DNA from 3 places in the Peribacillus sp. NPDC096448 genome. Region 1 is predicted to be linked to each of the others. Evidence: riboswitches for the same ligand, from Rfam matches in the RefSeq annotation. Region 1 holds a riboswitch; each other region holds the start of a gene.

Region 1 (10,549 bases):
AGGATTATCAATCAATAATCTAGAAAAGTCACAATTGACAAAAATATGCAAACGTAGTAATCTTTAAAAATAAGTTAAAAATTACCATTAATTAATGAAAAAGGAGGCGAACGTCATGACTAAATCAGTTAAGCAAAGTGATGTCACAATCGAATATCATACGTCCGCCTGCCCTGAGACCTTGTCTTTCCAGACATAGGATTCCTCGTTTCCATTCATGATTTTAAAGCGCAGGTTGTGGAATTTTCGCGGCCTGCGCTTTTATATGTGTTATTACGCATCTAAAAAAGCTTCCGCTAATTGGCGGGGGCTTTTTGGCATTTGGGATCCAGGTGCATTAGCACCCTTTCCATATAAATGATAGGAGGAATTTTTAATGAGACAAAAGACATTGGAAATCTTATTGCAGCCGGGAGATCCAGAAAGCGGTTAGCGAGTGAAAGGTTTGACCAAAAGGGAGGGGAATTCATGTTTGCGATTTTTAAAAAGCTGTCCTGGTTCTTTAAAGAACAGTGGCAGCGGTACACCTTGGCGATTTTATTTCTATGTCTAGTGAATATCTTGGAGGTTATCCCGCCAAAACTTGTCGGGAATGCGATCGATGATATGAACAATGGCAGCATTACGCAGGAAGGGGTCATGAAATACGTTATTTATTTGCTCTTGGTACTGATCGGCAGTTACCTATTTGGTTACTTATGGAGTTATCTGTTATTCGGCGGTGGAAATTTGGTCGAACGAAAACTAAGGTCTGGATTTATGGGACATTTGCTGAAAATGACGCCGAGCTTTTATGAAAAAAACCGTACAGGGGATTTAATGGCAAGGGCAACCAATGATTTGAAGGCAATATCCCTCACAGCTGGTTTCGGGATATTGACCCTCGTTGACGCGGTGCTTTTCACCATTACGGTAGTGGTCATGATGGGAGCCACGATCAGCTGGCAGTTGACGATTGCGGCGGTGTTGCCGCTTCCGATCATGGCAGTGATGATGCAAATTTACGTGAAGAAAATTTACAAACGTTTTACGGATGCACAAGCAGCCTTTGGTACTTTAAATGACAAGGTCCTGGAATCCATTTCAGGTGTCCGTGTTATCCGGGCCTATGTCCAGGAACGGGAAGATGAAAAGCGGTTTAAGGAAATGACCGAGGATGTATATCGCAAAAATCTGGCAGTGGCAAGGATTGACGCCCTCTTCGATCCGACGATCAGCATTATCATCGGCATCAGTTATTTAATCGGATTGGGCTATGGGGCTTATCTTGTGTTTCAACAGGCCATAACGCTTGGCGGACTTGTTTCGTTCAATGTGTACCTAGGCATGTTAATCTGGCCGATGATTGCGGTGGGAGAACTGATCAATGTCATGCAGAGGGGAAATGCTTCGCTAGACCGTGTTCAGGATACCCTTTCGTATGAAGCGGATGTGAAGAATTCAATGGGACTGGAGAGTATTACGAATCCGGGGAATATCCAATTCAATTCAGTGCATTTTACATACCCTTCCTCAACGGTTGTGAATCTATCCGATATTTCCGTTCAGCTTGAGCGCGGTCAAACATTGGGGATAGTGGGGAAAACAGGTAGTGGAAAAACGACATTCGTGAAGCAATTGCTGCGGGAATATCCTTTAGGAACAGGTGAAATCGCCTTTGCAGGCATGCCGCTGGAGCAACTGCACCTTGAAGATATTCGTAAATGGATCGGATATGTTCCACAGGACCATTTTTTATTCTCGAAGACTGTTAGGGAAAATATCTTATTCGGTAAAATGGATGCAACGGAAGATGAACTGGCTGAAGCTATCCGGCTTGCTGATTTTGAGAAGGACTTAATGATGCTGCCAAACCGTCTTGAGACACTCGTCGGTGAGAAGGGTGTCGCTCTATCCGGTGGGCAAAAGCAGAGGATCTCGATTGCCAGGGCATTGATCAAAAATCCGGAAATCCTTATATTGGATGATTCCTTATCCGCTGTCGATGCAAAAACGGAAACGACGATCATCGAAAATATCCAAAATGAACGGGCAGGGAAAACGACCATCATCACAACCCACCGCTTATCGGCCGTTCAGCACGCGGACAGGATTATCGTGTTGGACAGCGGAAAGATCATCGAAGAGGGGACTCACGCGGATTTACTGCAAAATGATGGCTGGTATAGGGAGCAATATGAACGACAGCAGGTTGACGAAGGGAAGGAGGTGAAGGCATGAGGGTCGTAAAGAAACTTTTTAATTATGCTGCCCTTTATAAAAAATTGATCATTGGCGCCCTGATCATGCTTGCACTTTCGGTAGCGGCCGATTTAACGGGACCTTTCGTTGCCAAGAGAATCATCGATTCACATATACTTGGCATTGAATCTTCCTGGTATGAAGCAGGTAAAGGGAAAGATGCAGTTAAGTATGATGGAAAATGGTATAAACGGGCTGATTACTTTGCAAAAGGTGAGAAGAAAGGCGGGGAAGTCCATATTCTGCAGGTTGGCAATCAATTTGTCTTCGTAAATGAAGCTGTCCCTATCGATGGGCGCAGAACCTTGGAGGACCAATCATTGATCATCAAGAAAGACGGGAAAGAGCAACGTGTGCAAGCAGTGAAATTGACGAGTCAGGAAGTGATGGGATTTTATCAACCGGAAATCCCGCGGATCATTAAGCTTGTGGCTTTTTATTTTAGTCTCGTCATCCTTTCCTCCATTTTTCAATATGGGCAGAGTTTTTATTTGCAGAAAGCGGCGAACCGAATCATACAGAAGATGCGAAATAATATTTTTACGCATATATCCCGTTTGCCGATACGTTATTTCGATAATATGCCAGCGGGTAAAGTTGTAGCCAGGGTCACTAATGATACGGAAGCGATCCGGGAATTATATGTAACCGTGCTCGCCAACTTCTTCTCGAGTACAATTAATATTTTCGGTGTTCTAATTGCTTTGTTTATTCTGGATCCACGAGTCGGTACCATAGGCCTTCTACTTATTCCGATCATCGTTATCTGGACGATGGTATACCGTAAATTCGCCTCGAAATATAATCACATCATTCGGGAACGGGTCAGCGATATTAATGGGATGATCAATGAATCCATTTCTGGAATGAGTATCATTCAGGCATTTGGACGTGAAAAGGAGACGAAGCAATCTTTTGAAAATCTGAACCGGGAGCATTATTCCTATCAAAATAAAATGCTCCATTTGAACTCGTTGACGGGTGGAAACTTGATTGGCGTCATTAAGGTTGTGGCGCTAATGGCATTCGTCTGGTATTTCGGAGGGATTTCCCTTACAGCGAGTTCGGCCATTTCCTTAGGGATGATGTATGCAATTGTTGATTTGATCAGCCGCCTGCTACATCCGCTTCATGGAATCGTCAATCAGTTCGCTAATCTTGAACAGGCGCTCGTTGCAGGGGAGAGGACGTTCAGCTTATTGGATGAGCAGGGATTGGCAGTCAGCGATGAAAACATATCCAGATACAAAGGAAACGTACAATTCGAAAATGTTTCTTTTGGTTATAAGGATAAAGAATATGTGTTAAGGGACATTTCCTTCTCCGCTAAACAAGGGGAAACGGTCGCTTTAGTTGGCCATACCGGGTCAGGAAAAAGTTCCATAATGAATTTATTGTTCCGCTTTTATGACAGCAGTGAAGGACAAATTAAAATCGATGGCAGAAATATATTGGATATCCCCCATCAGACGCTTAGGGAGCATATGGGGATCGTCCTTCAGGATCCTTATTTATTTACTGGCACGATCGCCTCCAATATCAGTCTGGATCATAAAGGCATCACAAGGGAAATGGTTGAAAAAGCATTAAGAGATGTCGGGGGGGACAAAGTGCTGAAGCATCTTCCTTTAGGGCTTGACGAACCCGTGATCGAAAAGGGCGGAACGCTGTCTTCCGGACAGCGGCAGCTAATCTCTTTTGCCCGTGCCCTTGCATTCAATCCGGCCATATTGATTTTGGATGAAGCGACAGCAAGCATCGACACCGAAACCGAGGCGATTATCCAGGAAGGTATGGAAGTGCTGAAAAAAGGGAGAACGACCTTCATCATTGCACATAGACTTTCCACGATAAAAAATGCCGACCAAATTCTTGTACTGGATAAAGGGCGGATTGCTGAGCAAGGTACACATGAGGAATTAATGGAACTAAAAGGGAAGTACCATCAAATGTATGAACTGCAGGCTGGTCCGCATAAAGGCATGGCTGGCTGACGATTGAATAAGGTTGGATCATCAAGATTAAACTATAATGAAAGGGTACCGACTATTGGTACCTTCAAGCATAATGATTGATAATAGTAATCATTACGTTTAAGATATACCTATACTGACAATGAGGTGATAATAGTGAAACAAGAAATTCATCCCGATTATCAACAAGTGGTGTTCATGGATACCAACAGTGGGTATAAATTTTTGACAGGTTCCACGAAGACGTCCAATGAAACGATCGTTTGGGAAGACGGCCAAACATATCCATTATTAAAAGTGGAAATCAGCTCGGATACGCACCCTTTTTATACCGGAAAGCAGAAGTTTGCTGAAAAAGGCGGACGGGTGGATCGCTTCCTGGATAAATATAATATGAAGAAATGAGAGTCAGGCCATCGGGAAATCGATGGTCTTTTTTTATGATTGGGTTGAAAACGATTAATAATGATGCAAGGGAAAAGGGTGCCCATAATATATGTGGGCACCCATCCTTTATTCATTTTGCAGCAATTGCTTCCCCTTTGGCAATATTGACGAGGGCTGCATCGAAGTCCTTGATTATATCGTCCGGATTTTCCAGTCCGACAGAGAGACGGAGTAAGCTGTTCGTGATGCCCCGCTTTACCCTTTCATCAGCAGGCATGGCAGCATGGGACATTTTGGCCGGGTAGGATAATATAGATTCGACCGCTCCTAGGCTTACGGCAAAAACTGGGAGCTCGACAGTGTTCACGAAGGAACGGAAGATTTCCTCACTTTCCAATTCAAATGATAGGACCGCCCCCGCTCCAAGTGACTGGCCTTTCTGGATGGCGTGCTGTGGATGATCCGCTAAGCCGGGATAATACACATTTTTCACCAAGGGCTGCTCCTTTAGGTAGGCTGCAATTTTTTCTGCCCCTTTTTGTGAATGTTCCATTCTAACTGATAAGGTTTTCAAACCTCTCATTACAAGCCAGGCATCCTGGACACCAAGGACTGCTCCAAAGGAGTTTTGGAGGGAACCGAGTCTTGCCGCCAATTCCGGATCTTTCACTACCGCAAGCCCAGCTACCACATCACTATGACCGGATAAAAACTTCGTCGCGCTATGAAGGACAACATCAGCGCCCAGATTCAATGGTTTTTGTAATGCCGGGGTCAAGAATGTGTTATCAACAAAACTTAAGGCACCGGCTTTTTTTGCGATATCACATACGGCTTGGATATCGGTCACTTTAAGTAACGGGTTTGAAGGCGTTTCGATGTATATGGCCCTGGTATTTGGCTGAACGGCGGCTTTGACGCTTTCAAGGTCCGTCATGTCAACGAAGGTATGCTCAATATTAAAACGGGTCAATACGCTTGTGACCATCCTGAACGTTCCGCCGTACACATCTTCGGAAATGACGATATGATCCCCGGCAGACAATAGCAGGAAGGCTGTTGAAATGGCAGCCATACCTGATGAAAAGGCAAAGCCGTGAGTGCCTTCCTCAAGTTCGGCAATGATATCTTCAAGTGCTTCGCGAGTTGGGTTCCCGCTTCTGCTGTAGTCATATTTCCCGAATTGGTCGATATCGGATTGATGGAAAGTCGATGCATGCTGAATGGGGACGCTCACACCGCCCGTTGCCGGATCGAATTTATGTTGATTATGAAGTAATTTCGTTTCAAAGCTAAACTCATGATCTGTCATCGTAGTGCCTCCCTTTTTACATGTGCGAATGCTTGCTGCAAGTCACCAATCAAATCATCGCTATCCTCGATGCCAACGGAGAAGCGGAGCAGGCGATTACAAACCCCGTTTGCCGTTCTGACTTCAAGCGGTATATCGGCATGTGTTTGTGTGGCAGGATAGGTGATGAAGCTTTCAACCCCTCCAAGGCTTTCTGCAAAAGAAATTAATGAGAGCGATTGTAAAAATGGGTTGACCGCCGCTTCCTCAATGATACGGAATGAAATCATGCCGCCTCTGCCTGGATACAATACGTCCGTAACACAATCATGCTCCGATAAATAATCTACAAGTATCTTGGCATTCTTTTCATGACGCTCCATCCGTAATGCCAGGGTTTTCATTCCGCGCATCAACAGCCAAGAATCGAATGGGCTCAAGACAGCTCCAGTACCATTATGGTGGAAGGCAAGTGCATCACATAATTCAGCGCCGCTAGCAACGATCAGTCCGGCGAGCACATCATTATGACCACCGAGATACTTGGTTGCACTGTGAATCACAATATCCGCTCCAAGCAGGATGGGTTGTTGAATAAGAGGCGTGTAAAAAGTGTTATCAACGATTAACAATAAACCATATCGTTTAGCCAATGCGGCAACGGCGCTAATATCCGTTTGCTGCATAAGAGGGTTAGTGGGAGTTTCGATGAAGATGGCTTTCGTGTGAGGAGTGATGGCTTTTTCGATATCCTCCAAACAACAAGTGTTTACATAGTCACACTGCAATCCCCATTTTTTAAAGCCTTGTTCTAACAGACGATATGTACCGCCATAAAGATCTTCGCTGACAATCCATGCATCCCCGGATTTAAAAAGGGCGAGTATAGTGGAGATGGCGGCCATTCCTGAACTGCAGGCATAACCTTGGTCGCCTTTTTCCAGATCGGCGATGGATCGCTCCAATAGCTGGCGTGTTGGGTTACCTGTCCTTGTGTAGTCGAATCCCGTCGATTGGCCAATTCCTTCGTGGCGAAAAGCTGTTGAAAAGTATACCGGTGGATTGACTGTTCCTGTCGCCGTTTCGCTGCGATTTCCTAATTGAGCAAGATATGTTTCAGTTTTATACATGGTTTTCACTGCTCCTTTGAGTTAAATAAAATAAAAAAAAGTCTTCTTTAAGAAGAAGACTTTGATTAAGTAGGGACGAGTCATTCTTCTTATCTTCCAAGTTCATAAACTTGTGGAATTAGCACCTTTTCATTGGTTTGAAACAAATGAAGGTTGCTGAGGTGTCATCGGGCCATTCCCTCTACCTCTCTCGATAAGAGTTTAGATTATTCAATTTCTTTTGAATTTACTATATATACAAAATACTGTCAAGGGCATTTTGGGAGTGATGATATTTTGATGTTCATGGCCAAGTCAATTGGAGCCTAGCGGTATCTACATTTTATGTGTCAAAAAAGAATATCCGAATCTTCGTATAAACATGAATGGCCAAAGGTTTTTCAGAAATATGGAAAGGGTCAGCCGGATATTTTTGCTTTAAAATAATAAAGTTTGTACAATGTATGGAGAGAAAGAATAATCCGACATTATTCATTTCATATGCAAAAAGTCTTCAATGAATAGTGCAAACATAGGAGGAGAACACATGGAATACAGAATCGAACGAGATACGATGGGTGAAGTGAAAGTTCCTGCTGATAAATATTGGGGAGCACAAACTGAGAGAAGCCGTAACAATTTCAAAATCGGTAACGAAAAAATGCCGATTGAATTAGTTCGTGCATTTGCATATGTTAAACAAGCTGCTGCAAAGGTGAACCATGATCTTGGTGATCTTTCCGAAGTTAAAAAGAATGCCATCGTCAAGATTTGCGGTGAAATCCTTGAAGGTACGCTTGATGAACATTTCCCGCTTGTAGTTTGGCAAACGGGAAGCGGTACGCAAAGCAATATGAACGTGAATGAAGTGGTCGCTAACAAAGGGAATGAATGGTTAAAAGAAAATGGTGAATCAGAAACCCTTCACCCGAATGATGATGTTAACAAGGCACAAAGCTCAAATGATACTTTCCCGACCGCCATGCATATTGCAGCCTTTATGGAAGTCGCTGAAAAATTGGTTCCTGCCATCAAAGCACTTCGTGATACATTCGATACAAAAGAAAAAGAATTTTGGGATGTCGTGAAAATCGGCCGGACACATCTTCAAGATGCTACACCATTAACATTAGGACAAGAAATTTCCGGTTGGAAAGCGATGCTCGATAAAGATTTGGCGATGATTGAGGAAAGCAGCCAAAAATTATTGAACCTTGCTCTAGGCGGAACGGCTGTAGGAACCGGAATCAATACAAAGAAAGAATTCCCGGGACTTTCTGCCAAACAAATTGCAGCGGATACAGGATATCCTTTCGTCACATCTGATAATAAGTTCCATGCATTGACTAGCCATAACGAAATCGTCTACGCACACGGTGCTTTGAAAGCATTGGCAGCGGATTTAATGAAAATTGCGAACGATGTCAGATGGCTGGCAAGTGGTCCTAGAAGCGGAATCGGCGAAATTGCCATTCCGGAAAACGAGCCGGGCAGCTCCATCATGCCAGGTAAAGTCAATCCGACCCAAAGTGAAGCGCTTACCATGATTGCAACACAAATCGTGGGTAATGATGCTACAATTGGCTTTGCAGCAAGCCAAGGTAACTTTGAACTGAATGTATTCAAACCAGTCATCATCTATAACTTCCTGCAAACGGTTAAATTATTGACGGAAGGCATTCATTCCTTCAACGATAATTGTGCGGTTGGCATCACTGCAAATGAAGATAAAATCAAAGAAAATGTAGAGCGTTCCCTTATGCTGGTAACAGCATTGAACCCGCATATCGGTTATGAAAAAGCAGCCAAGATCGCCAAAACTGCATTCAAGGACAACTCCACTTTAAAGGAAGCGGCGTTGAAATTGCAGTTCCTGACGGAAGACGAATTCAAAGCATGGGTCGATCCTGCTAACATGGTTAATAAATAATTGCATAGAAATGCCCTCCCTCTGGTATTAGGGAGGGTGTTTCCATGTGTTAAAATAATGGAATCGACAAATACTGAAATCATAAGTAACGGGAACAGGAGGAAAAACAATGTCTATATGCCCGCTTTGCAACGGTCTAAGAAAAATCCATGTGAATTGCCCGGAATGCGGCAATGATCTTGAGGATAAAGGGAAATTCATGGATTATGCTGATGATTACAGTGCTTATATGGATATCGACATACTTAAAGAAAACGACGGATACCCTCAATCCCTTCAAAAAGGTCAATGCCCGCATCTCATGAAATGCCCTGAATGCGGACATGATGAAGTGGTATTGGTCCAAGAATGAACCATTCCTTTATTTGAATAAACGTAAAAAGACCCATTATGAATGGGTCTTTTTACGTTTAATTGGCAGATAACTTCATGCTTTCCTGCATCTGTTCATCTTCTTCAACTAAAATACGATGTTCGGTCCCTTTATCAAAAAAGTGTGCTTTATTCATGTCGAGGGCAAGTTCGATCTTTTCGCCTGCCTGGATAATGTTATTGGCATCGACCCTTGCAACGAAGTCTTGCCCCTCTAATGTGGAGTAGAGCATGATCTCCGCGCCCATGAGTTCGGCTACATCAATTTGGGTCGTGAATGTAGTGTTAGGGGATTCCGTGAAATAAGCTCCTTCATTATGGAAATCCTCCGGACGGATGCCAAGGATTACATCTTTTCCGACATATCCTTGATCACGCAGCATTTTCATCTTTAATTCAGGTATTTCAAGCGTTTGTTCGCCTATTTTAATTGTGCCTTCTTTTAATGTTCCGGTAAAGAAGTTCATGGCAGGCGATCCGATAAAGCCGCCGACGAAAACGTTTATTGGTTTCTCATAAACATCCTTTGGAGCACCGACCTGTTGGATGATGCCATCTTTCATTACAACAAGACGTGTCGCCATGGTCATTGCCTCTGTTTGATCATGTGTGACATATATCGTTGTGGTGTCGAGCCGTTTATGCAGTTTAGCAATTTCCGCACGCATCTGAACCCGCAGCTTTGCGTCGAGATTGGATAATGGCTCATCCATCAAGAAAACTTTTGCGTCCCTTACAATTGCGCGGCCAAGTGCCACACGCTGGCGCTGACCACCCGAAAGTGCTTTAGGTTTCCTGTTTAACAGCTCTTCAAGACCGAGAATCCTTGCCGCTTCATTGACTCTTTGCTTGATATCCGCTTTTGGCGTTTTCCTGAGCTTTAAACCGAATGCCATATTGTCAAATACGGACATATGAGGATATAAGGCATAGTTCTGGAAAACCATCGCAATATCGCGATCTTTAGGGGGGACATCATTGACTCGCTTGCCGTCTATGTATAAATCCCCTTGTGAAATGTCTTCCAGTCCGGCAATCATCCTTAATGTCGTCGATTTGCCGCAGCCTGAAGGTCCCACAAAAACTATGAATTCCTTATCGGCAACACGAAGGTTGAAGTCTTTAACAGCCGTCACCTTTTTATCATAAATCTTGAATATATGATCCAACACTAACTCTGCCATGAAAAATCCCCCTTTTAAACTCTTAGATTACTTGTACCAATTAGCTATAGTCTAAGCTATGG
Region 2 (10,549 bases), on a different contig from region 1:
ACCGGCTGCCCCGGCGATCGGAATCGATTGGCCGAAGAAATGATATTCGATCGTACGTGCATATTCCTCAGAGGAAGGCCTTACTTCCGGCAGCATCGACTTTGGTACAGTCAATATCTCAAGCAGTTCTTCATCCCATTTCAGTTCATGGATATTATACATCAATGTCCGGGATGCATTGGAATAGTCCGTTACATGGGCCTTGCCTCCTGATAGCTTCCAGATCAGCCAAGTATCGATGGTACCGAATAACAGCTTGCCTTCATCCGCCTTTTGTCGTGCCCCTTCCACATTATCGAGGATCCATTTCACTTTCGTTCCGGAAAAATAGGCATCTATCAACAATCCCGTTTTATCCCGGAATAAATCATTTAGTCCCTTTTCCTTCAAATCATCACAGATTTCACTTGTTTGCCTGGACTGCCATACAATCGCATTATAGACAGGGGCACCTGTTTCTTTATCCCAAACGACTGCCGTTTCACGCTGATTGGTGATCCCGATACCGGCAATTTGCTCTGGCTTTATACCCGATTCAGATAGTACACCGGCAATCACCGCCAGGATCGATCCCCAAATCTCATTGGCGTTATGCTCGACCCAGCCTGGTTTAGGGAAATGCTGTGTGAATTCCTTTTGGGAGGAATGGACGATTTCCCCCTTTTCATTAAATAAAATCGCCCGCGAACTTGTTGTTCCTTGATCTAATGATAAAATGTATTTTTCCATTGTGTATGCCCCTCCTTTTAATTAACTAGCGATATTTCTGCTATCCAATTCATGTGACTGTTTTTTACCAAAAGCATAGGCTAATATCAATAGTACCAGGCTTGCACCCAAAACAGACCAAAATCCTGCCGTTATTTCCCCCATAAAGAATGCTTTATAACAAACGGCACCAAGTGAACCCCCAACAATCGGTCCAACGACCGGAATCCATGAATACCCCCAATTGGAATTGCCTTTACCAGGTATCGGCAGCAAAAAGTGAGCGATGCGCGGCCCCAGGTCACGGGCCGGATTAATGGCGTATCCTGTCGTTCCCCCAAGTGACATCCCGATCACGACAATCAATAACCCGACTGCGAATGGGTTTAGGCCCTCTGTAAAATCATTGGCACCTATAAATAATAAACCAAGAATAAGGATGAAAGTTCCAATCATCTCACTTAATAGATTTGAAAATGTGTGCGGGATCGCAGGCGAAGTCGCGAACACACCAAGCTTCGCTCCTGGATCATCCGTAGCTTTCCAGTGTGGCAAATAGTGCAGGAATACTAGAGTTGCGCCGAGGATCGCGCCAATCATTTGGGCAACGATATAACCGGGCACATCACTCCATGGAAATTCTCCAATAATGGCAAACCCTAATGTGACCGCCGGGTTTAAATGCGCCCCGCTTATGGACCCCACTGCAAAAACACCCATGGTAACAGCCAACCCCCACGCAATCGTGATAACGATCCAGCCAGCATCTTTTGCATAGGAGCCCTTTAAGGATGAACCAGCACCAATACCTGCCCCGAATAAAACCAATATCATCGTACCTAACACTTCTCCCCAAAATGAAGTCATGATAAAACGCCTCCCCTGATAAATTTTTAAACCTTGCCAACAAATAAAAGGAGATCCGCAGCAGAACTATCTTCATAAAAAAATTATGAATAGATCTGTTGTGAATCTCCTAGTCTCCTTCACATTTATTAACTTGTACTGTAAAATATACTAGGTTATGAAAACGCTGTCAATATTTTGTAAAAAAAATTAATCTATTTTTCTGTAATTTTTTTCAATTTCCCCCTATTAGACGATATCCCATAATTCAGTTTTTGAAGTGGTGATTGACGACGCCCCGGCATCAAGGGCATTCAGGACTTCATCCGAAGTACGTATGAGGCCACCTGCAAAAATCGGTGTCTGCAACCGTTCCTTCACTTCTTTTATCATCCATGGCATAGCGCCCGGCAGTACTTCGATATAATCCGGCTTGGTTTTCTGCACCAGCTTATAACTTTTCTCAAGCGCATGTGAGTCTATTAAAAAGATTCGCTGGATGGCAATGACCCCCTTTTGCTTCGCCTTCAATATAACGTTTGATTTGGTAGAAATCAGCCCATAGGGATTATATTCCTGACAAATGAATTCTGTCGCGTACTCATCGCTTCTTATGCCATGGATCAAATCGACATGATAGATCATTTTCTTATTATGCTGCTTTGCCATCATGCTTACATTTTTCAATTGTGATATATGCAAATCAAGAAACACACCTATTTCATAGGAACTTTCTAGAAATCTTTCAAAATCCTTCATGCTTGCCGAAGCAGGCAAAATCTTCTGATCCATTATTATCCTCCTCATTCCCAGAAAAACTCAAAACTTCAAGTCATTTAGTATATTTTAAAGAGCTTGATTTATCAAACACATTTTTTTCATGAACAATGTCATCTTAACACTAACATAACTGGCACACTCTTTATAGATTGCAGCTAAGGATGTATGTAAAATATCCCTTAAATCATAAAGAAAGTTTCATTTTCAAAGCACCTTCGACGAGTTCATACGATTTAATTGTGCCAATGGGAATTTTTCTCACGATGCTCCACGCATTAGCATTGATTTTGATCGCTCTTTTTTCATATTCAAAAAATGGCGGTCTGTTAAATATCCTTTGGTTGATGAAATTACTGTCAATTGGTTCCATTCCCACTAATTCAAACGTAATCGTTCTTCTTTCCACATGAACCGGTTTTAATATAATCCGGAAAGCTACGTCTTTCTTAAACATCATTTTCTTCACTTCCATCGTTCCGGAAAGCACAATATGCTTTGGTGTAATCTCGACTTTAATTTCCTGGCCAGATGATTTCATTTTTATGATTCTCTCTATCATGGCTTCAGTTACCGTTATCGGTATGCCACTTTTGAATGGACTCATCCTTGCATTCCCCCCACTCAAAGCATATGCCGGATTCCCTGATGCGGTTAATATTTCAGCCCGAATCAATAAACGGTATATTCTAAATATTCCAGCTCCAGCCCTTGACCTTTATAAAAACTACCTGTATAGTCATAGTTAATTTAATAGACAACTCTTATCCAGAGAGGTGGAGGGACTGGCCCTTTGATGCCTCAGCAACAGACTGATCTTGTACTGTGCTAATTCCAGAAGTGTAAAAGCTTGAAGATAAGAAGAGTATATAGCTTTGTTGCCAACACCTCTTCTTATTTTTAAGAAGAGGTTTTTTATTTTTAAAAGGAAAGAAGGAATGCAACATGTCCATCACATTAACGAAAGCACCATTCAGGGCGGACCACGTCGGAAGTTTATTAAGACCAGAACGTTTACATATTGCCAGGAAACAATTTAGGGATGGTACCCTTTCGGCAGAGCGGCTCCGTGAAGTTGAAACCGAAGAAATCGAACGGATTGTCGATAAACAAATTGAAGTTGGATTAGAGGCCGTTACGGACGGTGAGTTCAGGCGAACATGGTGGCACTTTGACTTCCTCGAACATTTAAATGGCATCGAGGGATATGTTACTGAAAAAGGCCTCACATTCGATGGTGTGGAAACAGAGAGATATAATGTCCGCAATACCGGGAAGGTTTCATTCAACCCTGAACATCCCTTCATTCGTGATTTCATTGAATTGGACCAAATCGTGAACGGACGTGCAGTTGCCAAGCAAACCATTCCCAGTCCGAATCAATTATTTGCTGCAGGCATTCATAATGCAGACATCTACCCTGATATTGAAGAATATGCAAATGATATCATCAAAGCCTATCAGCACGCTTTGAAAGCCTTTTATGAAGCAGGTGTGCGTTATCTTCAATTGGATGATGTATATATTGCCAGACTTTCATCTCCAGATTTCCAGTTCAAAGATGGAAAATATACGAGGGAACAGTTAATTGATCTTGCACTTCGTGTCATTAATGGAGCATTGGAAGGCAAACCAGAAGACCTTGTCGTCACTACCCACCTATGTCGCGGAAACTACCAGTCGACATGGGCGTTTGAAGGTAGCTATGCCCGTATCGCCCCAACTTTATTGGCAAAAGAAAAAGTGGATGGATTCTTCTTGGAATATGATGATCAACGCTCAGGGGATTTCAAACCATTGGAATACATTCCAAATGGCGGAGCACGTGTCGTCCTGGGAGTCGTCACTTCAAAAAATGGAGAAATCGAAGACAGGGAAGCTGTTAAGGCACGCATCAAAGAAGCCTCGGAATTCGTTCCGCTCGAACAATTATGCTTAAGCCCTCAATGCGGCTTCGCCTCCACCCATCACGGCAACAAGCTAACCGAAGATCAGCAATGGGAAAAGCTGAAATTCGTCGTTGAAGCAGCAAAAGAAGTATGGGAATGATTATTTTCCGTAGGCTTTGAAACTTATTTACAGGATTCATACAACCTAATCGGCTTTAAGCGTGCCGATTAGGTTTACACTTAAAATCCGAAAGCAAACAAAAAAAGAACGGCCACCTGCACGTCCCTTTTTACTTGCAGCTATCTTCATCATCCATTTTCTTCACAAATATATCATCCGTCACCCTATTTTCCAGCTTGTTTCTCAAGGCCAATTCCGCAGCCTTCCCATCACTAGGCGATCCGTCCGAGAAATACATAGGAAACAAGGAGAAAAACATAATATAGAATGAAAAATAGATAAATTGATACCAGATTACCGAGCTGTCCAGGATATTCTGATACACTAAGCTATATATGATCAGCATGCTGATCAAATTAAAGATAGCCCCCCCTAAATAGATCAGCGTATTCGTCAATCGATTATCATGTTTCAATCCCTTGAACTCGCAAGTCCCATTCCAGAAATAATATTTCCTCACTTCTATGTTCCGAAAGGCGAAAAGCTTATTACCACAACCGATCAAGATTTTCTTTTCTGATCCCCCAAAGATCGTAACAAAGAAAATATGCCCGCTCAAATGTATCAGTGTAACGATCGGCATGATCAAAAAAAAGGAAAATAGAAATTTAATGATATCAGAGAGACCAAACATATTTAACTACCCCTCCTCACCAGAGCCATTTCTTTACCAGGATGCTACTCTGATACCCTGCCCACACTAGTTATAACTAGTAAATTTTCACAGTGGTAATATGTTGCTTTCCACAAGTGATAAGAGGATAATCGTTCTCCTTCTGCTTAATTTGGACTGTTTCCAACATATCCCCGGACTCCATCTTAATTTGACCCTCCTCCTGCTTTTCCGGCATTCAAAAAAGGCTATCTCCTTCCAAAGAACCCGGAAAAGTGATAGCCTTTACATCTTTATTTAGCGATTGGGGGTTCGAAGAATTTCTGCGTTGTTTTGTCCTGGCCTCAAGCCTGCATGTTTATATTCAGGGGTGAAAACCGATGTTTTGATCGGGCAGGCGATTTGCTTTTGGACATTTCCTTTTCCGTCAGGTACCTCGACGATCATTCCCCTCGCCTTCAATTGGGGATGCTCGGCCGCTTCGGTGAAGGTCAGCACTGGTTCTGCACATGCCTCGAAATCAGCGAATATCTTCTGCCATTCATGAAAATCCCTTTCGAGGAAAGCCAGTCGGACGGCCGTTTTAAACCTGATTCCGCTTTCTTCATCGCTTTTCATGCTCAATTCATATAATTCGGGTGCACCGATGGCTTCACATAATGCTTTTCGAAAAGGGGGCTCAAGGCTTCCTACCGAAAAATAGCGTCCGTCTTTCGTTTCGTAAAAGTCATAAAAGGACCCTCCGTTCAACATCAGTTTTTCTGGTTCAAGCTCAAGGCCCCCTTGTAGATTCAAAGGTGCGGATATGGCATTCAATGCAAAACTGCAGTCGGTCATGCTGATGTCGATGGCTTGGCCGAATCCTGTTCTTTCCCTGTGAATGACTGCAGATAATATACCGATGACAGCATGCAGCGAGCCTCCGGCAAGATCTGCTATTTGGGTTCCGTTTTTTGCCGGGCCGGCCTTTTTCGTACCGGAATAGCCTGATAGGCCTGCAATCGAAATATAATTGATATCATGTCCCGGTCGGTCTTTATAGGGACCAGTCTGGCCGAAGCCCGTGATGGAACAGTAAATCAGCTTTGGATTGATCGATTTTAATGCCTCATACCCCAGTCCGAGGCGTTCCATGAAACCTGGACGGAATTGTTCAATGACGATATCGTATTCCGTCACTAGGTTTTTTACGGATTCGATTGACTCGGATTGTTTTAAATCCAGTGTGATCGACTGCTTCGATCTGTTAAGATATTGGTTCACACCCCATGAATCCTTTGCTCCCGGCCTCTCCACCTTCAAAACATCCGCTCCTAAATCCGCTAGCATCAAAGTGGCAAATGGGCCGGGCAGTAACGTTGAAAAGTCCAATACTTTTAAATGAGTCAATAAGGTCATCAGCCGTGCACCTTCCCTTTCCCTTGGAAATATTAAAAGCTTTCCCGCCGTTCTGTACATGCAATTTAGCAGAGTTTACGATTATCATATAACACCTCACTCAATATTTGTATAAATTTCCATTCGACAAAAAATCAAAGGCTAGGAATCAGATTCCTAGCCTTTGATAATGAGCTTATACAAAACAAATAAAAGCCGGACAATTTAAAACTGAATTGTCCGGCTGCTTTACTTTAAGCTTGTTCATTCATATTTTTTGTCAAAGTCAAATTCGACTTCATCAAGTTTAACGAATTTGGTCTTTCTTACCAGTTTATAACCAAACCATAGACCAAGGAAAAGCGGGATTCCCAGGTATGCAGCTATTACACTGCCCCAATCGATATGGTCTGAGAAAAAGGCCTGGATATTTTGGGACAGGATGACGATCATGCCAATTAAAATGGCAAAGATCGGTCCAATCGGGAACCATAATGCCTTATATGGCAGCTTCTCCAATGAATGGCCTTGAGCGATGAATGCTTTCCGGAAACGGTAATGGCTGATGGAAATGCCCAGCCAAAAGATGAATCCTGTAATTCCAATGGCATTCATTAACCAAATATACACTTTACCATCACCGAATATGGAAGCTAAAAAGGCCAGCATGCCGATGGAACATGTCAAAATCATGCCTGCAACCGGTACTCCGCGTTTATTAAGTTTTGCAAACAAACGAGGTGCTTGCCCATCCTTTGCCATTGAATATAACATACGCGTAGATGCATATAGACTAGAGTTACCTGCAGATAAGACCGCTGTTAAAATGACGGCATTCATAAGCGAAGCAGCAAAGGCCACTCCAGCTTTTTCAAAGATGAGCGTGAATGGGCTTACCATGACGTTATCACCTTGTAAACTTGGGTTCGTATAAGGGATAAGCAGTCCTATTACGAAGATTGCCAATACGTAAAAGAGCAAGATCCTCCAGAAGACACTTTTAATCGCCTTCGGTATATTCCGTGCAGGATCTTCACTTTCCCCGGCAGCCACACCGACAATTTCGGTACCTTGAAAAGAAAAGCCAGCCGCTATGAAAACGATGAAGACACCCATGAATCCACCCGGGAAAGGAGCGTCATCGACGGTGAAGTTTTTAAATCCAACTGCTTCGCCACCCATAATGCCGACGATCATTAGCAGTCCGACGATTATAAAAATAACGATCGCTGTTACTTTTATGAAGGAAAACCAGTATTCCCCTTCACCATATCCTTTAACGGATAAATAGTTCAATAGGAAAATGAGCACCAAGAATGATGAACTCCATAACAATGATGGACTATTCGGAAACCAGAATTTCATGATCATTGTCGAGGCTGCCAACTCTGCGGCTATCGTCATCGACCAATTGAACCAATATGTCCATCCCAAGGCAAAACCAAATGCCGGATCGACGAATTTAGATCCATAGGTACTGAAGGATCCGCTTGTCGGCATAAAGGCTGCCAGTTCCCCTAAACTCGTCATCACAAAGTACACCATTGCCCCAACTAAGGCATAAGCAAGTAGCGCGCCGCCTGGCCCAGCTGTATGAATGGCTGCCCCGCTGCTGAGGAACAGCCCGGTGCCAATAGCGCCGCCAATGGAAATCATCGTTAAATGGCGGGATTTTAAACCGCGCTTTAATTCTTGTTCTTCTTGCTGTGGAGGTTGCAAGATGTCATTTTCTTGTTTTGGTATCATAATTTTTCATCCCTTTCTATATAAGCGCTTTCATATATGGGGAAATCCATTTAATAAATTTTCCTATTTCATAAACTTTCAAATAGATCTAATTTACAATTCGAATTCCTTTTCTGAATATATGCAATTTTCATGCCAGATTTACAAAACGCAATATTCCACAAATTATTTTAAAAAATACCTTCAATAGACAAATTTTTTTGCACTTTACGCCACGTTTTTTTGCACATTATGCCATGTTTTTTTGCACTTTTATTCATTTGGATTAATTTAAATACATTCCAAATATTACTAAAAGAATATATTCAAAGAATATTTCTATTAAAATCCATTTTTATCCATTTTATTCCTTTAAATGTCATATTTTTTGCGAGTTTTCTCCATTTGATAATAATATGAAACGATGTAAAAATGAGGTATTCTCATGAAGGAGTTGAGTGTTTTGAAAGGTAAGGTATTTTTAGGAACTGCACTATCCGTCGGTCTATTATTTTCTGCTATTCCCCATCAAGAAGCTTTAGCGGCAAAAAATGTATTAAGTGTTGAGAAGTATAATAAGCATAAGGATTCGCTAGAATACAAGTCTGGGAAACTTACGGACCCATCAAAGCAAACGGCAGAAGAAATCATTCTTACCTTTTTTGATGAAAACAAAAAGTCTTACAAGCTAGAAAAGCAAAAGGCGAAGGACTCCTTCACGATCGAGAAAGAAAGCAAGGATGAACTAGGCAATACCGTCCTTAAATTACAGCAAACCTATAAAGGCGTACCTGTATGGAATTCCACACAAGCAGTATTGATTGACGCTAAAGGTGTATTGACTGTCGTGTCCGGTACGGTTGAAGCCAATCTAAACACGAAATTAGGGAAAAAGGCTAAAAAGGGCATCAGCGAATCCGAAGCTATCAAAATAGCTGAAGCCGATCTTGGGTTCACACCTGCCTACGAACAATCACCTGAATCTGACCTATATGTCTACGCAAATGAAGGCAAGGCAGATTATGTATATAAAGTCAATTTGAAATTCTTAAGTCCGGAACCAGGAAATCATAATTATTTCATCTCAGTCAAAACGGGTAAAATCCTGAATAAATATAATACACTAGATGAGGTGACGGGGACCAACTCCGTCGGAACGGGCACGGGCGTCTTAAACAATACCGTGTCGCTGAACACTACCTTATCCAACGGTCAATACTACTTACAAGACAATACACGCGGTAAAGGCATTTACACGTATAATGCCAATAACCGTTCAAGATTGCCTGGTACACTCTTTTCCAACACAACAAATGCTTTTACTGCTTCTGCCGATAAAGCTGCGGTGGATGCCCATTATTATGCGGGTAAAACCTATGATTATTACAAATCGACATTTGGCAGGAACTCCTATGATGGTAATGGAACCATCCTGAAATCAACCGTCCATTATGGCTCAAGATACAATAATGCTTTCTGGGATGGCACCCAAATGGTTTACGGTGATGGAGATGGCACGACGTTCATCCCATTGTCCGGCGGGCTCGATGTCGTCGCACATGAACTGACGCATGCCGTTACTTCCTCGGAATCGAATCTTACCTATCAATATGAATCCGGTGCTTTGAATGAAGCGATATCTGATATTTTTGGCACCGTTGTAGAATTTAAGAATCAAAGTGCCAAAGCCGATTATTTGGTCGGGGAAGATATTTACACACCTAACATTCCCGGTGATGCACTCCGCTCGATGGCTAATCCTACATTGAATGGTGACCCTGACCATTATTCGAACCGTTATACAGGAACGGGTGATAATGGCGGAGTCCACACGAACAGCGGAATCATTAATAAGGCAGCTTATTTAATCTCTGCAGGCGGAACCCACCATGGCGTGACTGTATCCGGAATCGGCATCGATAAACTAGGAACGATCTTTTACCGGGCAAACACAACATATTTAACTACCTCGTCGACTTTTTCACAAGCCAGAGCGGCGGTCATACAATCGGCCTCTGATTTATACGGTTCAAGCAGTGCAGAAGTCACTGCTGTCAAAAATGCCTTTACAGCTGTCGGTGTGAATTAAGAGATTTACCTATATATCAAACACCTCCCTAGCTCCACTTCTAGCGGAGGTGTTTTTTCTTATATATTGTAATGACTTCAACCTTCCGAGGATCATTTCGGCCGTTCGTTACCATTTTTCGTCCTTCATGTGAAGAATTCCGTCCTACGGCACAGATAGAGCCTCAATAAAAACAATCTGGGCCGTTTGCTAAAAATGATTAATTCCGTAAAATAGTTGCTTTTCTTCTTATTAACTGTCAAGCTTAGATGATCTGGACTATATTGAATAGAACAAGTAGGTGACGAACATGATTGAAGTTAAAACTTCCACACTCAGTGATGGTGAGTTCAATAGAGGCGTAT
Region 3 (10,549 bases), on a different contig from region 1:
AAATGAAAACCTTTGCCCGGTGTACTTAGCGGCAAACCGCTCTTTCATGGACATATCAATCGGATCGCTTATACCTAAATCATCCCGCATCAATTGATGAATTCTTTCCGCGAACCCTTCGGCTGTTTCGAGAGCAAGTGATTGAAGGGCGTGATTTTTTAAGAAATCACCTTCAAGCTTCAGTTTTTCTGCCCATTTCCTGATGCCTTTTCCGGCAGTGACCAGGAAGAAACCAACATAATCCATTTGCCCGGAGGAGATCGGTTTAGCGAAGTCCGCTAAACAAAGATGCGGATTCGTATCTTGCCGGGGAAAGTCGAAAGTTTCCAAAACCTCATGATGATTGTCCGGGTTGTATATAAATAGCTTATCTCCTTCGCTTTGAGCAGGGAAAAATTGATAAACCGCATTCAAACCATAATCCGGTTCCGTCTTTAGGAATTCGATCAATTCATCAACGAGATCATTGAGCTGCACTGCTTTTTCATTCCCTTGCTTTAGCAACTCGGAAACTTTGCCTTTTAACCCCAAATGATGACCAATCAGCATTTGCCTATTTATATATGGCTGGACGACATCCAATGGATAGTTTTTCAGGACGTGACGTTTGATGTCACGCGGTTTTTGAACAGGAGCATCGCTTAAAGGTGCCGCTGTGGACTGCTTACGAACAGGTTTTTCCATCGTGGCAGCAATGGCGGCATTCGCTTTCGATCTTTCTCGTTTCTTGACCAACTCTTCCAAGTACAGGACTTTTTTGTCAGCGTCATGTAAAATATTCGTTACAGCCAAACCATCCATCGCATCTTTGGAATATAAAACCGGCCCTTCATATTCAGGTGATATTTTAAAATCGGTGAATTTACGGGATAATGCTGCCCCTCCAACTAAAATTGGGGTATCTATTCCCGCTTGCCTTAAATCCTGAGCGGTTAAAACCATTTGCTGTGCAGATTTGACAAGTAACCCAGATAGGCCAATGATGGTTGGCTCATGTTTTCGAACCTCTTCAATGATTTGTTGCGGTGCGACCTTTATTCCCAAATCAATGACTTCATAGCCATTATTGGATAGGATGATATCCACTAGGTTTTTCCCGATATCATGCACATCTCCCTTGACAGTCGCCAACAGGATTTTCCCTTTCTTTGCACTATCTTCAGAGTTTTCCATAAGTGGTTCAAGGTGAGCTACAGCCGCCTTCATCGCTTCAGCACTCTGAAGCACCTCTGCGACAATTAGTTGGTTGTCATTGAACAGCCGACCCACTTCACTCATGCCATCCATCAAGGGTCCATTGATGATTTCCAATGGGGTATCACCGCGCTCTATCGCTTCATTTAAATCATCAATCAATCCTTCTTTCGTTCCTTCGATAATATAGTTACCTAGACGTTCGTCCAATGGCAGGATCACACCATTATCCTTCTTCTCCGCTTTTTTTCCACGATAAAATTCGGTAAAAATCGCTAAGGTTTCAGTTGAAGTCTCAAACAGGAGTGCCTCAGCCAATTTCACTTCCTCTTCCGGTATCAAGGCGAAACGTTCAAGTTTTTCTGTATTCACGATAGCATAATCGAGACCCGCTTTTGTACAATGGTAAAGGAAAACGGCATTTAATATTTCCCTTCCCCTCGCCGGCAGACCGAAAGAAACGTTGGAAATCCCAAGTATCGTTAAGCATTCCGGAAACTTTTCTTTAATCGCCTTTATTCCATTAACCGTCTCCAATGCAGATCCAATATATTGTTCATCCCCTGTGCCTACAGGAAATACCAGCGGATCAAAAATGATGTCATTTTTGTTTAGACCGTACTTATTGACGAGCAAATCCACAGACCGTGTAGCCACTTCCAATTTCCGTTCAGCATCGACGGCCATCCCAATTTCATCAATGGTTCCTACGACAACGGCAGCACCATATTGATGGACTAAGGGGACTATTTTTTCAAAGCGCTCTTCACCATCTTCAAGGTTTATGGAATTAATGATCGATTTTCCTTGTGAATGTTTTAATGCCTGTTCAAGTACGACTTCATCCGTAGTATCGATGACCAATGGGACTTTCACTTTTTTGACGACCTCTTCTACAAATTCCTTCATGTCGCCAAGCTCATCCCCATCAGGATCAGCAAGACAGATATCAATGACATGGGCGCCTTTTTTTACCTGGTTACGTGCAATTTCGGCAGCTGGCTCGTAATGCTTTCCACGTATAAGCTCCTTGAATTTTCGGGAACCGATAACATTCGTTCTCTCCCCTACGAATAAAGGACGCATTGAATCATCATAAATTAGCGGCTCTATGCCTGATACGGCATGGCCATGGGCAGTTTCCGTAATTGTACGGGGCTTCATGCCTTCGAGTACCCTGGAAAGTTCTTTAATATGTTCTGGTGTCGTACCACAACATCCGCCAATGATATTGACCCATCCCTTATCGGCAAATTGCTTCATTTTCTCTGCCAGGGAAGTAGGTGATTCATGATAGTGGCCTTCTTCATCAGGGAGCCCGGCATTCGGATAACAGCTGATGGCGCTATTTGATATATCTGCAAGTGTCCTGATATGGTCTATCATGAATTCCGGCCCTGTTGCACAATTAAGGCCGACGGCTACGGGCTTCATATGTTCAACCGATAAATAAAAAGCTTCTATGGACTGGCCGGCAAGTGTCGTGCCCATCGGTTCGATTGTTCCTGATATGATGACAGGCACATCTTTTCCAGTTTTAGCGAATGCTGCTTTGATTCCAGAAAAGGCAGCCTTGACATTAAGCATATCCTGACAGGTTTCCACCAACAGCAAGTCTACCCCGCCATCCAAGAGACCCAGTGCCTGCTCTTCATAAGAATCTGTTAAAACATCAAAAGTCGTTCCGCCCGTTACGGAAAGCGTTTTTGTAGTGGGACCCATCGAGCCAGCTACATATCTTGGCCATTCATCATTGGAATACTTTTCACAAGCTTTAACGGCAAGCTCAGCTGAAATTTTATTTAGCTTGTAGGCGATTGTGCTTATTTGGTACTCCTCAAGAACGATGCTGGTCGCTCCGAAGGTATTTGTTTCAATGATGTCTGCACCCGCTGCTAAATATTTTTCATGAATGGATTGGATGATTTCCGGTTGCGTCAGTGATAAATATTCATTGCAGCCCTCGAATTGTTCCCCGCCAAAATCCGCTGCCGTTAAATTCTCCGCTTGAAGCATCGTTCCCATCGCTCCGTCAAGAAGGAGAATCTTAGAATTCAACTGATCTTGAATCGCTTTTTTATTCATGTACTTTCCACCTCTGATGTCTGTTTACTATCGACTTTTCTAATATATTTTGTAAGTTCAGCCGTCATTTCATAGCGAAGGAACGGAGTGATTAAATATATGCCCTTGAATTTTTCCCTTGCCGCGTCCACCAGTTCCCGCGCGATATTCACCCCTTCAATCCTTGACTTTACAGGGTCATCCCCCGCTAAAGCCATGGCCCTTCTAACATTATCAGGCAATTTGATGCCTGGGATCTCATTATGGATGAATTCGGCGTTCCGGGTGCTTGTCAACGGCATGATACCGATGAAAATCGGGGTTTCCAAATGTTTTGTAGCTTCATATACTTCTTCGACCTGCTCCACGGAATAAATCGGCTGTGTCAAAAAGGATTGAGCACCGCAGGCAATCTTCTTTTCCATCCTCAGTACGGCTTTATCCAGATATTTCACATTAGGATTAAAAGCTGCCGCAATTTTAAAATTTGCCCGTTGGCCCAAACTTTGACCGGAATAGGAAAGACCTTCATTAAATTGTTTGACCATACTTATCAGGTCAAAGGAAGATAAATCATAAACCGAAGTGGCACCCGGGAAGTCCCCTATTTTTGAAGGATCTCCGGTGATGATCAATATTTCGTTCAGCCCCACCGTCTGCAGACCCATTAAATGTGACTGCAGGCCAATCAAATTTCGATCACGGCATGTTATATGCACCATCGGCTTTATATTCAATTGGTTCTTCAGTAAATTAGCCAGTGCATCATTCGCTATCCTTGGTGAGGCAAGTGAATTATCCGCTAATGTTATGGAATCGACCCCTGCTTTTTTCAAAACCTCAGCACCAGTCATGAAGCTCTCTATTCCCAACTTTTTCGGTGGATCAAGCTCAACAAGAATCGTCCTTTCTGTTTTGGCCTTTTCGTACAGGGGAAGTTCCAATTCTCTAACGCTCACTTCAATTTTTTCTATTTCGCGGGATTTCGTATATTTATATTTTACTGGAACCAAACTTCCAATCGCATTCTTTACAGCTTGAATGTGCAGTGGAGTCGTTCCACAGCACCCGCCTATGATTGCGGCACCTTGCTTACGAAGTTCCAGGGCACTGGAACCGAAATATTCCGGCACAGCTTTATAGACGAGCCTTCCATCGACATAATCCGGCAGGCTGGCATTAGGGTATATGGCAATCGATGCTTGCTTTGGCAAACTCACTTCTTCCAAGGCCCGAATCATATGATGTGGACCAAGACGGCAATTCACACCAACCACATCGGCTCCCAATTGCTCGAGTTTTTGAAAGGCTTCATTTAAATGGATTCCATTTTGAAGATTGCCCAGTTCATGCATCGAGACATTGGCGATGATCGGCAGTCCAGTTTCATTTTTAACGATTTGCAGGACGGTTTCCAGTTCTTCCAGGTCATAAAATGTTTCCAAGAGAATCCCATCAGGGTTTTCCATCAACAGACTGTATAGCTGTTCACGAAAACCCCGTTTTATCTCTTCCAAGCTTAAATCCGATTTCCTGATACTCCGCTGTGCCCCTATGGTACCGAAGACGTATGCCTTTCCTTTTGCCGCTTTTTTAGCAAGAATGACTCCCTGGCGATTGATTCTGCTCACTTCATCTTCCAGTCCATACCGTTTCAATTTGCTGAAACTGGCTCCGTAAGTATTCGATTGAAGGATATCTGCACCAGCTTCCAGATAAGCACGATGGATGGACTCTATTTGATCTGGGTTTGTGCAGTTTAATTCCTCATAACATTGATCGATGCCATTAGAGTACAGTAGGGTCCCCATTGCCCCTTCCCCAACCAGCATTCTTTCTTTCACTTCTTTACGAAAATTCATCATTACACCCTCTCTCAAAAACAATCCTGTTTTTGTCGTAGTCTATGAGTATGAGAGAAAAGGAAAAAAACCTTCTCAAAGAAGAAGGTTTATTGAAACATTCTCCTCATCTATCAAGCTCTGCTTGCTGGATTTAGCACCTTTGCCTAAGCTGGTTGCTGAGGTTTCTTCGGGCCAGTCCCTCCACCTCTCTCGATAAGATCCAATTATATAATTTTCACAAGATTTCAAAATTTGATTATATTTAATTTACATTAATAATCTGTCAATTTCAATACCTGATCGACATTTTTTTCACTTTTGCAAAATTCATTCAATCTTATGCAGCTTCAACCCTCTTCAAGATCCTTTGTTTCCAGTCTTCCGCTAACGAGTCTAGTGTAAGTAAAGCCTTAGCGCCTTCCAGGCCATCTCGTTTATGAAGGATGACATCTGCTGCATAATGAACTGAAATTTTTCCTTGCAAACGATCTATTAGCACGATCTCGTTTTGTTTATTTATCGTTCCTTCTCGAAGTACTCTTGCAAAATAACCAGTGAAACCCGTTTTCAGCACGAGTTCCAAAAACTTAGGTTCTTGATTGAAGTGGGAAATGGTCGAACAAGGTATCCTCCCCTGGTTAATTTGAACAATCACATCGCCTATTTGATAAATATCGCCGATATAAGTTGTTTCTTCCTTCATCCCCACTATGGTTAAATTTTCACCGAATGCAGGGATATCCAGCTTTTTAGAGAATTTTTCATTCCATAATGAATAATGCTCAAATGGGTAAAAGCACAAAGCCCGATCAGGACCTCCATGGAACTTTACATTACCCACGCCATCACCGATTATGCCTGCTTTAGTCACTGTCAGATTATCCTGTGCTTGTTTATTCATGGCTGAAAAGATATCGATATTCGAATAAATTTCATGTTTCGGCTTTCCCGCATGAAGTGATTTGATTTTTCCATTTTCCATTTTGCATCTTCCATTCATATTTAATTTAAATAACCCTGTATGTATAAATTATACTAAAAATCCATTTTATTCTGTAACTTTTTATATGTATATGAAATGAAAAAGCCAAATGTGCATGAAATGGGCAAAATATCATTGATTTCCAGAAAAATTCATAGGTTAGTTTCAGTAATTTTGTTGCTATTTCAGAATTAAATATGGTAGAATATGAACACAATATATAGTCGAAAACTACAACCGTTCGCCTATATGTTGATTTTCATGATTGAATTCCTCATTGTCGCTCTTTAGGGAGCGAATTTTTTTTGCTTTCATTCACTTCCATTTTTTTCTTTTAATCCCATTCAGTTTCTTGCGTCCTGATCGACTTAACTGTTCGCACCTTCCTTCCTCCCTGGCAGGTCCCTATCATTTCCTTATTAGAAGCCTGATTCCTTGCAAAAACAAGCAGAAAGCCGAGCGACATCATGCGTCTTCCGCTCAGCTTCCTGTTTACGCTTGTTTCTTTTTTTTCGGTGCCGCTTTCTTTCTGGTCGTCTTTTTCTTTACCGGTTCATCATGTTTTGTACGGTCTATGGATGCCTGTAATGCCTCCATTAAATCGGTTACATTGTTGGAAACTGGTTCTTTTGTTTTCGCTGTAATCGTCGTCTGTCCCGTTTTCTTTGATTCAATCAATTCTAGTAACGCGGTTCGATAGTCATCGGTGTATTTTGTCGGATCGAAGGTAGTCGTTAATTGATCTATCAATAATACGGCAGTATCGATTTCTTTTTTTACAATGGTATCATTGGCAGGGATATTCGGAACATCCGCTGTGGAGCGGACTTCATCCGGATAATGAATCGTTTCCATAACCAGGGTATTATCAACGACTCGGATTACCGCCATTTGCTCTTTGGAGCGAATGATGATTTTCGCCAAACCTACCTTATTCGATTCCTTGAGGGCCTGCCTCAAAAGGGAATAAGCTTTTATCCCCCCGTCATTTGGGGACATGTAATAACTCCGGTTAAAATAAATAGGATCTATTTCTTCAATTTTAACGAAATCCACGATTTCCACGGCTTTTTCTTCGTTTTGTTTTTTCAGTTGTTCTAGTTCATTGTCTTCCAATACAACAAACTTTCCCTTTGTATACTCAAAAGCGCGGACTATATCATCCTTCCCCACTTCTTTCTCGCATACCGGACAAACCTTTTCGTATTTAATCGGTGAATGGCATTCCTTATGCAACGTCCTCAAAGAAATATCCTTATCCTCCGTTGCAGCATGAAGTTTTATCGGAATGTTCACCAAACCGAATGATATGCTTCCCTTCCACATCGTATGCATATTCGTCACCTCATAACTTATTTTTAATGAGAAGAACAATTTTATTATTCCCCTTTGTTAAAAAAAAACCGAAAAAACAATTGCCAACTCTAACACTACGTTTTTTTGGCAAAATAATGTTATCAATTATTTGCGGAGGTAAATACAAAAATGAAACCGATGCTGCCTACCTATTACCCTGAAGCCCCCAAATCCAACGATTGGCGTTATGAAGTCAAATATGACGGCTTTAGGGCTATTTTAACAATAGACACCGATACCATAAGCATTTCGAGTCGGAATGAGAAGGAGTTATCAACTCAATTCCCAGAAATCATTGCTTACATCAAAGATCTGGACCTGGAAGATTATCTCCCGCTTCAGTTAGATGGAGAATTGGTCTGGCTTACCAATCAGGCGAAAGCGGACTTTTTTCAAATACAGTGGAGAGGACGCCTAGGGAAACAATCCTTAATTTCAGAAAATGCCCGTTTTTCCCCATGTCGGTTTATAGCGTTTGACCTGCTTCGCATCAGCGGAAAAGACGTAGCAGCTAAACCAATGGTGGAACGAAGGGAATTGATGTTGAATATGGGGGAAAAACTCGGTCTTCCTATGCCTCCTGATCCCAACGATAAGGCATTGATACAATTAATTGAGAGTTTTGACGTTTTGGATAATGCTTTGAAGAAGGTCACCCTGTTAGATGGCGAAGGGGTTGTCGCCAAGGAAATTCGAGGTGTTTGGCAAGAAGGAAGACGTACAACAACTTGGATTAAGGTGAAAAATTGGAAGACCGTTTCTTGTTTCATTACAGCATTGCACAAAGAAAATGGCTACGTGTCCCTCGCAGTTTTCAAAGAAGGTGCCGTAACGAAAATCGGAAGTGTCAAAAATGGACTGAGTGCTCGAGATAAAAGTATATTGCATCAATTGATCAAGCAAAATGCATCAGACGAAGACGCACAATTTTTTTATATCCATCCATCCATTTGCATTGAAGTTCAATTCTTACACGTATATGAGGAAAATGAATTACGTGAACCCCAGTTTTCGCAATGGCTTTTACAAACGTCTCCCGACGAATGTACCTGGGAGAAATTCGTGCTAGGGCAATATACATTTCCAGATACTGTACAAATAACTTCCAGGGATAAACCGCTTTGGATAACAGGAGGTAAACAGGTGGTAAAAGTTGAATACCTTCATTATTTAAGGGAGGTTTCAGCTTTCTTCTTACCCTTTTTGAAGGATAAGCTTCTTACAACGATCCGCTATCCTCATGGCACTTTGGATAAAGAAAGGTTTTTCCAAAAAAACAAACCTGATTATGCCCCGGACTTTATTAAAACGTTCATGGATGAGGATATCGAGTATATGCTCTGTAACGACATTGAAACCCTTCTTTGGTTTGGTAATCAACTTGCATTGGAATTTCATGCACCATTTCAGAAAGCCGGTAAAACAAGACCCGACGAAATCGTCCTGGACTTGGATCCTCCTTCCATCGAATATTTCTCCTTTGCGGTAAAGGCTGCACAGGAAATAAAAAAGGTGATGGAATCATTAAGGATTAAAGCTTTTGTAAAAACTTCAGGTAACAAAGGACTGCAAATTCACATCCCTCTGCCTGAAGACAGATTTACTTATCAGGAGACACGCATATTCACCGACTTTCTCGGTGACTACTTAACAAGTTCCAATCCGAATGATTTTACAACGGAAAGAATGAAAATAAATCGGCAGAATCGACTTTACTTGGACTTTGTGCAGCATAGTGAAGGAAAAACCATCATTCTGCCTTATTCCCCACGGGGAAATTCTTTCGCTGGTGTAGCTACTCCTTTGTTTTGGGAGGAAGTGAACGAAAGTCTCCAGTTAAAGGACTTTACGATTGAAACCATACCAAACAGAATAAAAAGGAGCGGGTGTGCATTTATGGATTACCGACTGGTGGATAATGGACCAGCCTTTTTGGAAGTATTGTCGTTCCTTAAACAAAAAAAGACCCATAACTAATTGGTAAAATGGAAAGGTGCCTCCGTGGACTCTCTTTCCGCTGGCAGGCTTTGATTTGATGCGGCTTGGCAGACAGTAGGGCGGTTAGGGAGCGGATTTCTGAAATTAACCCAACGTTTTTTTGAAGGTTAGTAATTCTGATCGTTGATTTCCACTCCAGGCACTCGCTTTCCGCGGGCGGTCCGGGAGCCTCCTCGGCGCTCACCTGCGGGGCCTCCCTTGGCCACGCTTTTCCCGCAGGAGTCTCGTACCTTACATTCCAATCAACTGGGACGTTTCTTTTTTTAAAAAAAATGTAGGCTAGTCTCATCCCGAATAATGTTTAAGACTAGGTTACCCTTCATATTTTTTTACTATAATCTTTAATGGACTGAAGAAATTTGCGACACTCCTGCCGAATAATTGGCTAGCCGGGACCCCACAGGCTCTTGATCCGAGGAGGCTTGGCAGACAGTTGGCGGAAAGGGGGCGGATTTCTGAAATCCACTGCAATTTATAAAAAAACTGCAGGCAAACTCGCTTTTTTTCGAGTTCGCCTGCAGTTTAAAATTTTCTTTATAATTTTGTTTTCAAATAACCTTGCACTTCATCCTGCAGCTTGGCATATAAGCTTGTTTCCAATTCAAAATCCTCTTTTTCAAGCATTTCAAATTTTTCAGGCTGATCTAAGTCAATTTCAATCGATACCTTGAATTCATAGGTTGCATTTCCGATTAAATCAATTGAATACGTTTGGCTTTCTTCATCATGGTGGACTACGCATTTAACTTTTCCGCCGTTATTGTAGACAGATATTGCACTTTCCAACTCGTTTAACCCAACAGAGCATGTTACTAGGCTAGAAGCCGACATCGCCGTTCCACATGCATTCGTGAAGCCTACTCCACGTTCGAATGTCCTCACATAAATGCTCCCTGGTTCCAGCTCTTTCACAAAGCTGACATTGACACCATCAGGGAAAAGCTCATTCGGTTGATTGACCTTTGTTGAAAGTTTTTCCTGCAAATCACTTTGTAAAACATCACTATCGACAAGTGAGATCAAATGTGGATTAGGAACCGCCAATGCCGAAAATAATAGGGTATCATGCAGTTCCGGCAATGTTTCGTTTTGCAGCTGTTCTTTAGCCAAT

Evidence for each region. Region 1 has a riboswitch for S-adenosylmethionine ahead of ACIQ0C_RS19115 (methionine biosynthesis PLP-dependent protein). Riboswitches for the same ligand answer to the same signal wherever they lie in the genome.
Region 2: another riboswitch for S-adenosylmethionine. It lies ahead of ACIQ0C_RS13075 (5-methyltetrahydropteroyltriglutamate--homocysteine S-methyltransferase); the one in region 1 lies ahead of ACIQ0C_RS19115 (methionine biosynthesis PLP-dependent protein).
Region 3: another riboswitch for S-adenosylmethionine. It lies ahead of ACIQ0C_RS04380 (bifunctional homocysteine S-methyltransferase/methylenetetrahydrofolate reductase); the one in region 1 lies ahead of ACIQ0C_RS19115 (methionine biosynthesis PLP-dependent protein).

The regions. Positions count from the first base shown of each region.
Region 1 is NZ_JBIWEU010000011.1:177,075-187,623, reverse strand. It holds gene ACIQ0C_RS19135 (ABC transporter ATP-binding protein) at 469-2,220, shown strand; gene ACIQ0C_RS19130 (ABC transporter ATP-binding protein) at 2,217-4,235, shown strand; gene ACIQ0C_RS19125 (type B 50S ribosomal protein L31) at 4,371-4,619, shown strand; gene metC (cystathionine beta-lyase) at 4,732-5,913, opposite strand; gene ACIQ0C_RS19115 (methionine biosynthesis PLP-dependent protein) at 5,910-7,022, opposite strand; SAM riboswitch class I at 7,109-7,222, opposite strand; gene fumC (class II fumarate hydratase) at 7,549-8,931, shown strand; gene ACIQ0C_RS19105 (hypothetical protein) at 9,041-9,283, shown strand; gene ACIQ0C_RS19100 (ABC transporter ATP-binding protein) at 9,342-10,487, opposite strand.
Region 2 is NZ_JBIWEU010000006.1:255,752-266,300, reverse strand. It holds gene glpK (glycerol kinase GlpK) at 1-729, opposite strand, end outside; gene ACIQ0C_RS13090 (MIP/aquaporin family protein) at 751-1,575, opposite strand; gene ACIQ0C_RS13085 (glycerol-3-phosphate responsive antiterminator) at 1,804-2,346, opposite strand; gene ACIQ0C_RS13080 (hypothetical protein) at 2,519-2,938, opposite strand; SAM riboswitch class I at 3,093-3,194, shown strand; gene ACIQ0C_RS13075 (5-methyltetrahydropteroyltriglutamate--homocysteine S-methyltransferase) at 3,277-4,380, shown strand; gene ACIQ0C_RS13070 (hypothetical protein) at 4,511-5,035, opposite strand; gene ACIQ0C_RS13065 (CaiB/BaiF CoA transferase family protein) at 5,312-6,412, opposite strand; gene ACIQ0C_RS13060 (amino acid permease) at 6,656-8,137, opposite strand; gene ACIQ0C_RS13055 (M4 family metallopeptidase) at 8,562-10,205, shown strand; gene ACIQ0C_RS13050 (SET domain-containing protein) at 10,495-10,549, shown strand, end outside.
Region 3 is NZ_JBIWEU010000002.1:87,212-97,760, reverse strand. It holds gene metH (methionine synthase) at 1-3,279, opposite strand, end outside; gene ACIQ0C_RS04380 (bifunctional homocysteine S-methyltransferase/methylenetetrahydrofolate reductase) at 3,276-5,120, opposite strand; SAM riboswitch class I at 5,224-5,322, opposite strand; gene ACIQ0C_RS04375 (MOSC domain-containing protein) at 5,440-6,084, opposite strand; gene ku (non-homologous end joining protein Ku) at 6,577-7,419, opposite strand; gene ligD (DNA ligase D) at 7,570-9,417, shown strand; gene dapF (diaminopimelate epimerase) at 9,973-10,549, opposite strand, start outside.